2 linked regions of the Modestobacter italicus genome follow. The protein of the gene in region 2 binds, or shares a complex with, the protein of the main gene of each other region. Links are inferred from orthologs where the notes say so. Each region holds a gene or a part of one and is shown on either strand. Other genes may lie near its edges.

Evidence for each region. Proteins that work in one complex are often made in the same cells at the same time.
Region 1: the proteins of trxA (region 2) and MODMU_RS09245 are in contact, whole or in part, in an NMR structure (PDB 2IPA), measured with the Bacillus subtilis proteins. The link is inferred for Modestobacter italicus from one-to-one orthologs.

Annotation. Positions count from the first base shown.
Region 1 is NC_017955.1:1,891,774-1,896,621, reverse strand. What follows is about bases 1-2,999. They hold MODMU_RS09245 (arsenate reductase ArsC), read right to left. Parts: upstream 1,712-2,999; coding sequence 1,289-1,711; downstream 1-1,288. Other genes in these bases: MODMU_RS09240 (FAD-dependent oxidoreductase), read right to left, coding at 1,708-2,999; MODMU_RS09250 (arsenate-mycothiol transferase ArsC), read right to left, coding at 837-1,292; MODMU_RS09255 (DUF2703 domain-containing protein), read left to right, coding at 320-679; MODMU_RS09260 (MFS transporter), read left to right, coding at 1-244. Outside these bases: more of MODMU_RS09240, read right to left, coding at 3,000-3,150; MODMU_RS09235 (arsenate-mycothiol transferase ArsC), read right to left, coding at 3,147-3,797; arsB (ACR3 family arsenite efflux transporter), read right to left, coding at 3,794-4,848. UniProt on the Bacillus subtilis protein: Catalyzes the reduction of arsenate [As(V)] to arsenite [As(III)]. In vitro, can dephosphorylate para-nitrophenyl phosphate (pNPP).
Region 2 is NC_017955.1:5,561,618-5,568,987, reverse strand. What follows is about bases 2,116-4,849. They hold trxA (thioredoxin), read right to left. Parts: upstream 3,781-4,849; coding sequence 3,451-3,780; downstream 2,116-3,450. Other genes in these bases: trxB (thioredoxin-disulfide reductase), read right to left, coding at 3,817-4,833; MODMU_RS26470 (N-acetylmuramoyl-L-alanine amidase), read right to left, coding at 2,165-3,295. In the rest of the region: MODMU_RS26480 (D-alanine--D-alanine ligase family protein), read right to left, coding at 1-704; MODMU_RS26475 (aminotransferase-like domain-containing protein), read right to left, coding at 701-2,107; MODMU_RS26455 (protein kinase family protein), read right to left, coding at 4,869-6,491; murein biosynthesis integral membrane protein MurJ, read right to left, coding at 6,562-7,370. UniProt on the Bacillus subtilis protein: Participates in various redox reactions through the reversible oxidation of its active center dithiol to a disulfide and catalyzes dithiol-disulfide exchange reactions.

The sequences.
Region 1 (4,848 bases), 3.7 Mb from region 2 along the record:
CGGCGCGGTACGTGGCACGAGCACGCTGCTGCAGGCGACCGTCGTCGCCGACCGGTGGGGCAGCGTCCGGTACGGGACCTTGTCCGGCTGGTTCGCTGCTCCCATCACTGGAGCGGCCGCGCTCGCCCCGTGGGCGGGCACCGCGCTGGCCGAGGCCGTCGGCAGCTACCCGGCGACGTTCGCTGGGCTCGCCGCGCTCGTCACCACTGCCGCAGTACTTGCAGCGTTCAGCTTCCGCTCGTAGAGGACGCGGGAGCGCAACCACAGGCATGCCTGGCTCGGTTCCAGCTGCTTGGCCAGAAGGCCGCGATCCGACAACATGGCCAGCCACCGCTTTCAGAGAACAGACAGCGCCACCGGCGTCGGGAGAGACACGACCATGGACGTCGCCCTTGTGTACTTCGATGAGTGCCCGAACTGGCGGACCGTCGACGCTCGCCTCCGCGATGCGCTGGCCCTGGCTGGGCGAAGTGCCGTCACCGTGCGATACCAGGAGATCGAGACACTGGAGCAAGCCGAGGCCGAGCAGTTTCGGGGCTCCCCGACGGTGTTGGTCGACGGTCGAGATCCGTTCCTGGACCGTGATCGCCCGATCGGCCTGTCCTGCCGGGTCTACTGGACCCCTGACGGATCAGCCGGGGCACCGAGCACCGAGCAGTTGACGGAGGTCCTGCGATGAGACTCATCAGCGGCCGCCGATCCGCGTCCACGTCTCACACATGTGGTTGCTGCGGGCGGGAGCTCCCGGAGACCGCTCTTCACGAACTCGGCGGCACTCCGGGTGTGTACATCTGCCGCCGATGCGGGTTGTGGGCGGCGACTCGGATCGGCCGGCACTAGCGGCGGCTGGGCGTCCCAGTCTCTTTATCCGGCGTGCCTGAGTCGCCGACGAGCTCGTCGGCCAGCACCTTCACCCGTGTGGCGATGTCGTCGCGGACCAGCCGCATCCGGTCCATGCCCTGGATGCCACGCGCTGACGGTTCGTCGGTGTCCCAGGTCTGGAAGCGGGTGCCCTCGACCGGGTCCACCTCGGCCTCCAAGCCGAGGACCACGACGACGTCCACCGCACGCACCAGCTGCTCGGTGATCTGCTTGGGCCGCTCGCCGGAGATGTTGATGCCGAGCTCGGCGAGGGACTGGGCGGACTGCTCGTTGACCGCGTCGCTGGGTGCGGTGCCGGCGGAGTGGACGTCGACGGCGTTCCCGACCAGATCACGCATCAGCCCGGCGGCCATCTGGGACTTGCCGGCGTTGTGCACGCAGACGAACAGGACGCTGGGCGTGCCCGTCACGAGGTGGTGCTGACGCCGGGCGCCTGCAGCTCGGCGAGCAGCCCGCGGATGCGGCCCTCGATCTCGTCGCGGATGGGGCGGACGGAGTCCACGCCCTTGCCGGCCGGGTCCTCGAGCGCCCAGTCCAGGTACCGCTTGCCGGGGAAGATCGGGCAGGCGTCGCCGCAGCCCATGGTGATGACGACGTCGGAGGCCTCGACCGCGTCGGTGGTGAGCACCTTCGGCCGCTGGTCGGAGATGTCGATGCCGACCTCGGCCATCGCCGCGACCGCGGCCGGGTTGACCTGGTCGCCGGGGATCGAGCCGGCGGAGCGGACCTCGACGGCGTCGCCGGCCAGGTGCCGGAGCCAGCCGGCGGCCATCTGGGAGCGGCCGGCGTTGTGCACGCAGACGAACAGCACGCTGGGGCGGTCACTCACGGGGTCTTCTCCTTGATCAGGGGGTCGGTTCGGCTGGGAACCGACGGTAGGGCGTCGATGCTGGGCGGTCGGTGTTCGCGGCTCCAGGCCTGGGCGGCCATCTGGACCGCGTCCCAGGGTGAACCCAGCGGTGGGGTGTAGGCCAGGTCGAGGTCGGCGATGCCCTCGACGGTCATGGCATGGAACAGCGCCGTGGCGAAGACGTCGGCCCGCTTGGCGATCTCGCTGCCCAGCCGGCCGACCAGTTGCGCTCCGAGCAGGCGGCCGGTGTCGGCGTCGGCGGTGACCCGGATCGTGATCGGCTGGGCGCCGGGGTAGTACGCCTTGTGGTCGTTGGGGCTGGTCTGGGTGGTGACCGGCCGGAACCCGGCGGCGACCGCCTCGTGCTCGAGCAGGCCGGTGCGGGCCGCGACGAGGTCGAAGACCTTGACCACCTGGGTGCCCACACTGCCGGCGAAGCGGGCGTGCCCGCCGACGGCGTTGGCGCCGGCGACCCGCCCCTGCTTGTGCGCGGTGGTGCCCAGCGGCAGGTAGGTGAGGCCCATCAGCCGGTGGTGGGTGATGACGCAGTCCCCCGCGGCCCACACGTGGGGCAGTCCGGTCGCCATCGTCTCGTCGACGACGACCGCCCCGCCGGCGCCGGTGGTCGCCCCTGCCCCGACCAGCAGCGCCACGTCGGGGCGGACCCCGGCGACGATGACGACCACGTCGAAGGACCGGCTCAGTCCGCCACCGGTTGCCGCGATCTGGCCGTCTGCGGTGCGGGCCAGGGCGGTGACGGACGTGCCGGTGAGCACCTCGACGCCGTGTGCCTCCATCTCAGCCCGGACCAGGGAGCCGAGCTCGGCATCCACAGTGGCCAGGACCTCTGCCGGGCGCTGGGCGATGGTGGTGGCGACACCGCGGGCCACCAGCGCCTCGGACATCTCCACCCCGATGTAGCCGGCACCCACGATCAGCGCCGAACCGACGGAGCGGCCAGTCAGGCTGGCCATCAGGGCGTGGGTGTCGTCGATGGTGTGCAGCAGGTGCACGCCCTCGGCCGGGCCGAGACCGTCGGGACCACCGACGCCGGCGATGGCCGGGACCGCTGGGTGCGCTCCGGTGCCCACGACCAGCTCGTCGTAGGCCAACAGCTCCTCGGTGCCATCAGGATCGGTCACCGCCACCCGCTGGCCTGCGACGTCGATCGCCGTGGCCCGGGTGTTGACCCGCAGGGTCAGCCCGGCCGCCTCGAGGTCGGCGTAGGTGCGATGGGCGAGCGACTGCCAGGGCGCCACTTCGCCGGAGACGTAGTACGGGATGCCGCAGATCGAGTAGTTGGGGTAGGCGTCAGCCACCACGACGGTGACCTCAGCGGTCGGGTCGAGCTCGCGGGCGCGCAGACCGGCGGAGATGCCGGCGTCGCTGCCGCCGATGATGACCAGGCTCCGACTCATGCGCCGAGCTCGGAGAGGAGCCCCCGCACACGGGTCTCGATGTCCGAGGCGATCGCGTCGACGGCAGCGGGGTCCTGGCCGGCGGGGTCGGTGACGCTCCAGTCCAGGTACCGCTTACCGGGGTAGACCGGGCAGGCGTCGCCGCAGCCCATCGTTATGACCACGTCGGCAGCCTGGACGACGTCGTCGGTCAATGGCTTGGGGAAGGCGTCCGTCACCTTCATGCCGCGGGCGGCCAGCACCTCGAGGACGACCGGGTCGACCTCGTCGGCGGGCATGGACCCGGCGGAGCGCACGTGGACGCGCCCCTCAGAGAAGTGCTCGACCATGGCCGCGGCCATCTGAGAGCGCCCGGCGTTCTGCACGCAGATGAACAGCACCTCGGGGGCTTCCTTGACCAGCGCTCCCTTGGCCTGCGCCAGGGCGGTGAGCCGCTCGGTGGCGAACCGGCAGGTCAGCACGGGCAGGTGGGCCTTGACCTTGGCGGTACGACCGAGTGCCGTGTAGGACTCGAAGACCATCCGCTCGACGGTCTCCGGGCTCACCATCCCGGTGAATCGGGCCGACAGGTCCTCGACGTGGCGCCGGAGCACCAGATCGGGGTCCAGCAGCCCCGGGAAGCCAGCGGTGCGCTCGGTCTGGGTCATCGTGATGCTCCCTTGTCGATGCGGGCCGGAACGGTCGGGTCACCGGGGAACCAGCGCCGGGCGGCCCAGAGCGAGACGTAGACGAGCGCGACGAGGACCGGGACCTCGATCAGCGGGCCCACCACGCCGGCCAGCGCCTGGCCCGAGGTGACCCCGAAGGTGCCGATCGCGACGGCGATGGCCAGCTCGAAGTTGTTGCCTGCGGCGGTGAACGCCAGGGTCGCGGTCTTGGCGTAGCCCAGCCGCAGCCGCATGCCCAGCAGGAACGACCCGCCGAACATCAGGGCGAAGTAGGCCAGCAGCGGCAGCGCGATGCGGACGACGTCCCAGGGCTGCGAGGTGATCGCGTCGCCCTGCAGCGCGAAGAGCATGACGATGGTGAAGAGCAGGCCGTACAGCGCGACGGGGCCGATCTTCGGCAGGAAGCTGCCCTCGTACCAGTCGCGGCCCTTGGTGCGCTCCCCGATCGTGCGGGTGAGGAAGCCGGCGAGCAGCGGGATGCCCAGGAACACCAGCACCGACAGCACGATGGCCCAGACGCTGAACTCCGCCGAGGTCGTCGACAACCCGAGCCAGCCGGGCAGCACCTGCAGGTAGAACCAGCCGAGCGCGGCGAAGGCGAGGATCTGGAAGACCGAGTTGATCGCCACCAGGACAGCGGCCGCCTCCCGATCGCCGCAGGACAGGTCGTTCCAGATGAGCACCATGGCGATGCAGCGCGCGAGCCCGACGATGATCAGGCCGGTGCGGTACTCCGCCTGGTCAGGCAGCAGCAGCCAGGCGAGGGCGAACATCAGCGCCGGGCCGACCAGCCAGTTCAGTACCAGCGAGGCGATCAGCAGCTTCCGGTCACCGGTCACCCGGTCCAGCTCGGAGTACCGGACCTTCGCGAGCACCGGGTACATCATCAGCAGCAGCCCGACGGCGATCGGCAAGCTGACGTCGCCGATCTTGACTGCGTCCAGCGCGTCGTCCAGGCCGGGGACGAGCCGGCCCAGCAGCAGTCCGGCGGCCATGGCGGCGACGATCCAGACCGGCAGGAACCGGTCCA
Region 2 (7,370 bases):
TACCGGGAGGTGTAGTCGAAGACGCCGGACTCGGGGGCGATCTCGACCGCCGGCAGCGCCTCGGGCCCCTCCCCCAGGTCGATGACCGACAGCGCCAGCTCGACCCCGTCGACGAAGCGCTCGACCATCACCGTGTCGCCGTAGGCGAAGCAGCTCACCATCGCCGCCGGCAGGTCCTCCACCCGGCTGACCTTCTGCACGCCGAGGGCGGAGCCACCGGAGGCGGGCTTGACCATCAGCGGCAGCCCGAGCCGGGCGACGATCAGGTCGAGCACCGCGCCGGCGCCCAGCTCGCGGAAGGTGCTGTGCGGGAGCGCCACCCAGTCCGGGGTCGAGACCCCGGCCGAGCGGACGACGGACTTGGCGGCCGGCTTGTCCCAGGCCAGCCGGCAGGCGGCGGCGGGCGAGCCCACGTAGGGCACGCCGGCCAGGTCCAGCACCGCGCGGAGCGCGCCGTCCTCGCCGGTGGCGCCGTGCAGCGCGATGAACACCGCGTCCACCGGGGTGCCGGTCAGCCCGGGGAGCAGCTCGGCGTCCGCGTCGTGCAGCTCGGCCTCGACGCCGGCGCGGCTGAGCGCCTCGACCACCTGGCCGCCGGAGTTGATGCTGACCTCCCGCTCGAAGGTCAGCCCGCCGGCGAGCACCAGCGCGCGCAGCGGGTCGGTGCGGGGTGCCTCCACCGGTGCGGCGGCCGGCTCGGTCATGGGTGGCTGTCCTCGTCTGCGTTGGCCGGTCCGATGACCGGCGGGGGCGGGGTGGAGACCGCGCGGAACGTCCCGGTGTCGACCGCGTCGAAGGTGGAGTGCAGGTCCAGCTCGGCCTCGATGACCCGGGCCAGCCGGCGCACGCCCTCGCGGATCCGGTCCGGCTCGGGGTAGCAGTAGGACAGCCGCATGTACTCCTGGCCCTGGCCGTCGGCGTAGAAGCCGATGCCCGGCACGTACGCGACGTGCGCGGCCACGGCGCGGGGCTGCATGAGCTTGGCGTCCAGCCCGTGCGGCAGCTTCAACCACACGTAGAAGCCGCCGTCCGGCCTGGTCCAGGTGGTGCCCGGCGGCATCAGGGCGGTCAGCGACTCCAGGGTCGCGTCCCGGCGCTCCCGGTACAGCTCGGTGAAGACCTTGATCTGCTCGCGCCACGGCTGGGTGTCCAGGTACCGGGCGACGGCGTACTGGGTCAGCGACGGCGGGCAGAGCACCTGCGCCTCGGTGGCCAGCACGAGCTTCTCCCGGACGGCGAGCGGGGCCAGCACCCAGCCGACCCGCAGCCCCGGGGAGAAGGTCTTGGAGAACGAGCCGAGGTAGATGACCCGCTCCTCGTTGCGGGCCCGCAGCGCGCGCATCGGCTCGTGATTGAAGCCCAGCAGCCCGTACGGGTTGTCCTCGATGACCAGCAGGTCGTACTGCTCGGCGATCGCGATGACCCGCTCGCGGCGGGGCTCGGAGAGGGTGATGCCGGCCGGGTTGTGGAAGTTCGGCACGGTGTAGAGGAACTTGACCCGCTCGCCGCGGGCCCGGCACTCCAGCAGCGCCTGCTCCAGCGCCTCCGGGATCAGCCCGTCGTCGTCCATGGCGACGTGCCGGACCTGCGCCTGCGCGGCCTGGAAGACGCCGAGGGCACCCACGTAGGACGGCGCCTCGGCGAGGATGACGTCGCCCGGGTCGACGAACACCCGGGTGACCAGGTCCAGCCCCTGCTGGGAGCCGACGGTGACGACGACCTCGCTGGGCCGCGCGTCGGTGATGCCCTCCAGGGCCATCACGTCGCAGATCCGCTCGCGCAACCGCGGGTCGCCCTGGCCGGAGCCGTACTGCAGCGTCTGCGCGCCCATCCCGGACACCAGCTCGCCGATCATCGAGCCGACCGCGTCCAGCGGCAGCGCGGTGACCGCCGGCATGCCGCCGGCCAGCGAGACGACCTCGGGCCGGCTGACCACGGAGAACAGCGCCCGGATCTCCGAGCTCTTCATCCCGTGGGTGCGTGCTGCGTACCGGTCTGCCAGGGGGTCCAGCCGCGGGTGCCGCGGGGAGACGTGCGGGGACGCACCGCTGGAGTACGCCCCGGCCTGACCGGTTCCGACCGCGGGGTCGGGCACAGGAGGGGTCACCCCCAGGAGTCTAAGCGGCGCAGCCGGACCGGTCCGTCCCCGGCGCGCCCCGGCGCGTCACGCGGTGGGCGAGCTCAACCGCGGCGGCAGCAGGAACGTGCCGGTCGCCGGGTCGGCGTCGGCGGGCAGGAACAGCCGCTGGACGGCGGCGACCACGGCCTGCGCCACCGTGCTCCGGGTGCGGGCGTCGAGCAGCAGCAGCCGGTCGACCGGGTGCGACAGGTAGCCGCAGTCGATCCGGACGGCGGGCATCCGGGTCATCCGCAGGATGTCCCAGGTCTTGGGGTGCGAGCCGCAGTCGAGCATCCCGGTGCGGGCGATGACCTCGCGCCGGACCAGGTTGGCGAACTCCTCGCCCACCGTGGAGCTCGCCCCGGACCCGGTGCCGTAGTAGTAGCTGGCCACGCCCCGGGCGTGCGCCGAGCCGTGCGCCTCCATGTGCAGGGAGAGGAACAGGTCGGCGCGGGTCTCGTTGGCGAACGCCGTCCGGTCGCCGACGACGGGGTCGCCGGTGCGGCCGCGGGTCAGGTAGACGGTGGCGCCCGCGGCGGCCAGTCGGCCCTCGATCCGGGAGGCCAGGTCGAAGACGAGGTCGGCCTCGGTGGTCTCCCCCGCGGTGTAGCCGGTGTCCCCGCCGCCGTGACCGGGGTCGATGACGATGACCCGGCCGATCAGGTGCGAGCCGGACTCCACCATCGAGGCGCTCTGCCGGAGCAGCTGCGGGCGACCGCCGGTGACCCGGCGGCCGAGCTGCTTGAGCGCGCGCAGGGTGGCCGGACCGCAGGTGCCGTCGGCGGTCAGGCCGTAGTCGCGCTGGAAGCTGCGCAGCCCGGACTCGGTCTCGGCGCCCAGGATGCCGTCGGCGCGGCCGGCGTCGTAGCCGAGCTCGAGGAGCAGCTCCTGCAGCCGGCGGACGTCGTCGCCGCGGGCCGGGTGCTCCGGGTCGTAGCGCAGCAGCCGGTCGCCCAGCGACCAGCGCGCCTCGTTCAGCGCCCGGTAGGTCTCGTCGCCCACCCGGCCGTCGACGGACAGCCCGCGGACCTGCTGGAAGTGCCGGACGGCGAGCTCGGTCGCCTGGTCGTACTCGGGGGCCGCGACGGGCTCGCCGTCGAGCAGCGCGAGCGACCGGAGGACCGCCTGCACCTCGGCCACGACGGGACCGGTGCTGCCGGGTCGCAGGACGTCCATGCGGCGGTCGTCGCTCCTGTCCTCTGGGATCGGGCCGGTGGGCTGGTGCTCACCGACGATTGTGGCATCCCCGCCGGGACCGGCGAGGCCCGCCGGTCCGGTCGGACGGGCGGGCCTCGGTGGTCACGCGGTGCCGGCGCGGGGCCGGCGGTGGCTCACAGGTAGTCGGAGAGGTCCGACAGGATGGCGCCCTTGGGCTTGGCACCGATGATGCTCTTGACCGGCTTGCCGCCCTGGAAGACGGTCATCGTCGGGATCGACATCACCTGGTAGTCCCGGGCGATCTGCGGGTTCTCGTCGATGTTCAGCTTGGCGATCGTGAGCTTGTCGGCGTGCTCGGCCGCGATCTCCTCGAGCACCGGGGCGACCATCTTGCACGGCCCGCACCACTCGGCCCAGAAGTCGACGAGGACGGGCTTGTCGCTGCCCAGGACGTCGCTGGCGAAGCTGGCGTCGGTGACGGTCACGGTGTTCTTGCCGGCCATGGGTGGTGCTCCTTCTTCTCGGGGGGAGGGAGTGGTTCAGCGCTCGTCGAAGGTCTCGGCGAGCCAGCGCTCGGCGTCGATCGCGGCGGCGGCACCGGTGCCCGCCGAGGTGATCGCCTGCCGGTAGATGTGGTCCACGACGTCACCGCAGGCGAACACGCCGTCGATGTTGGTCCGGGTCGTGGGGTGGTCCACCACGACGTAGCCCTCGTCGTCCAGCTTCAGCTGGCCGACGAACAGCTCGGTGCGCGGGTCGTGGCCGATCGCGACGAACAACCCCGACACCGGCAGGGACTCGGTGGCGCCGGTGGCGACGTCGGTCAGCTCGACGGCCTCCACGGTGGTGTCGCCGTGCACGTCGGTGACCTGCTTGCCCAGCGCCCAGCGGATCTTCTCGTTGTCCTGGGCGCGCTGCTGCATGATCTTCGAGGCGCGCAGCTCCGGGCGGCGGTGCACCAGGGTCACCGACTTGGCGAACCGGGTGAGGAAGGTGGCCTCCTCCATCGCGGAGTCCCCGCCGCCGACCACCACGATGTCCTGGTCGCGGAAGAAGAACCCGTCGCAGGTGGCACAGGCCGACACCCCGCGGCCCAGCAGCCGCTGCTCGTTGTCCAGCCCCAGGTACCGGTACTTCGAGCCGGTGGCCACGATCACCGCGTGCGCCAGGTGCACCTCGTCGCCGACCTTGACCACCTTGGGGGTCGCGGTGAGGTCGACCTCGGAGACGTCGCGGGCCACCAGCTCGGCGCCGAAACGCTCGGCCTGGGTGCGCATGTCGTCCATCAGCTGCGGGCCCTGGATGCCCTCGGGGAAGCCGGGGAAGTTCTCGACCTCGGTGGTGGTCATCAGCGCGCCACCGAACTGGGAGCCCTCGAACACCAGCGGGTGCAGGTTCGCCCGGGCGGCGTAGACCGCCGCGGTGTACCCCGCCGGACCGGACCCGATGATGATCAGGTCACGGACCCCGTCGTGCTCGGCCGGCGGGATGGCCGGCGCGGCGCTGGTCGGGACCGTCAGGCCGGGGGAGGTGTCATTGCTCGTCACGGGCGGCACAACGGACAGGGTAGGTGCGGCATTCCCCGCCCGCGTCAGCCCGCGGCGGTGACGGCGACCTCGGCCAGGTCGGCCTGGAAGCCGTCCGCGACCTGGGTCAGGCCGGTGACCCACACCAGCACGTAGCGGGCCGTCACCGGGGCGCTGAGGGCGATGTCGTCGGTGCCGGTGAGCGTGGCGGTCGCCGCGACCGGGAACGCCTCGAGGGCGCCGGTGGGGGCGCTGCCGGTGCGCACTTCGACCGTGGAGCCGGGGAGGGTGGTGGTGATCGTGACGCCGGCCAGGGCCTGCTCGCTGCCCAGGTCGTAGACGACGCCGACGCCGGGCTTGAGGTTGCCGAAGGCCGCCGAGCCGCGGTAGGTCACGGTCGACCACACGGTGCCGGGGTCGCCGTCGACGCTGCTCGCGACGTCGTCGTCGTTCTCCGGGTCGCCGTCGCCGAAGGGGTTGTAGATCGCCGCGGCGCTGACCGGGACGGGGGCGCCGGCCACCGGCGCGGCCGCGCTGCTCGGTGCGGGGGCCGACGCCGAGCCGGCGGAGGTGCCGGCGGAGGCGCTCGGGGTGGAGCCCTCCTGGTCGACGCTGCCGGCCACGGAGAGCACGTTGTTGCCGAACCACAGCGCGAAGGCGATCACCAGGGCGAGCGCGAGCAGCGGCAGCCCGACGACGGCCAGCCGGCGGCGCGCGCTGCTCGAGCTGCGGCGGTCGTCGGCGGGGGCGTCGTCGTCGGTGTCGAAGGTCTCGCCCCAGTCGAGGTCGTCCTCCTCGGCGGCGGGGGCGGCGGGGCGGGGCGGCAACGGCCGGCCGGGCGCCGCGCCGGGCACCGGGGGCAGGGAGCCCCGGTCCAGGCGCACCGGTCCGTCGTCGTCGGGGGTGTCCTCCCGGCGCTCGCGGAGCCGGCGCATCCAGCCGCTGTCGGTGTACCCGTCGGGCCGGACGGCCTCCTGCGGGCCGGTGCCGGGCCGCGGGGGCGCGGCGAGCAGCGCGACCATGGTGGCCGCGCTGGACAGCCCGGTGGCCGGGTCGTCGGAGCGCGCCCGGCGGACCAGGGCGGCCAGGTCGGGCGAGGCGATGCCGGCCCGGCCGGCGTCCTGCGGGCGGGAGCCGGTGAGGCAGAGCTCCAGCAGCGCGCCGAGGGCGGCGATGTCGCCCTTCTCGGTGCCGCTGGCCGCGGGCACCGACAGCAGGCCGACCAGCCCGCCGGGCCGGAGCACCACGTGCTCGGGGGTCAGCCCGCCGACCGCCAGGCCCACCCGGTGCGCCTCGGCGACGCCCTCGGCGAGCCGGCGCACCAGCGACCGGGCCTCGCGCTCGGGCAGCGGGCCGTCGGACGCCAGCCGGTCGGAGAGCCGGGTGCCCTCGATCCACTCGTTGACCACGTAGGCCGCGCCGCCGGGCTCGGTGCCCCCGGTGCCCTCCGCGGCGTCGTAGACCATCGCCAGGGCCGGGGTGGCCAGCCCCCCGGCGGTGAGCGCGCGGGTGATCCACTCGCGGGCGGCCGGGCCGCCGGGGGTGTGCACCCGCAGCGCCACGTCGCGGTTGAGCACCCGGTCGCGGGCGCGCCAGGAGCGGATGACCCCGGTGGCGGTCTCCTCGTCGGGGGCGACCTGGTCGAGCGGGCGGTAGCGGTCGGGCAGGCCCGTTGTCGTCGACGTCACGGACGCTGCCGACCCCCTGCTCGCTCGCTGCCGGGGACGGCGTCCCCGGGTCGGGCGCCGGACACCCGCGTCACCGTGAGCGCCCGAGCCGTGCCCGGACGCCGGCCACCGCGTCCCGGAGCTCCGGGACGCCGACCAGCACGGCACCCGCGACCACCGCGCTGCCGATGACCACGGTACCGAGGACCACGGTCGCGAGCGACCCCGGTACCGACTCGCCGAGCGACCGGCCGGCCAGCGACACCGCCGCCCAGCCCAGCACCGCGGCGACCGCCGAGACCAGCGCCATCCGGGCCACCACCTGGCCGGCCTCGCGGGTGACCCGCACGCCCAGCTTGCGCTGCAGCACGACGCTGCCGATCACCCACCCCGCGACGTAGGTGGTGCTCGTGGCGATCATCAGCCCGGCCACCACGTGCTCCGGGCCGACGAGCACCGGCACCAGCAGCAGCAGCGGCACCCGGACGGCGACCATGGCCACCTGGATGAGGGTGGGGGTGCGGGCGTCCTTCATGGCGTAGAAGACCCGCAGCTGCAGCAGGGTGACCGCCATCGGGAGCAGCCCGAACGCCCCGACGGCGAGCGCGACGCCCACACCGCGGGCGTCGGCCACGTCGGCGTTCCCCCGGCCGAAGGCCACGGTGCCCACGGCGGGGCCGAGGACCACCAGCAGCGCGGTCACCGGCAGCAGGCCGGTGGCCGACAGCCGGGTGCCCAGCGAGAGGTCGGCGACCACGCCGTCCATGTCCCCGCGGGCGGCGGCCCGGCTCATCCGGGGCAGCAGCGCGGTGAGCAGCGCGACGCCGATGATCCCGTAGGGCATCTGGAACAGCAGGCTCGCGTTGCTGAACGCCAGCGGCCCCAGCCCCCCCGCGTCGG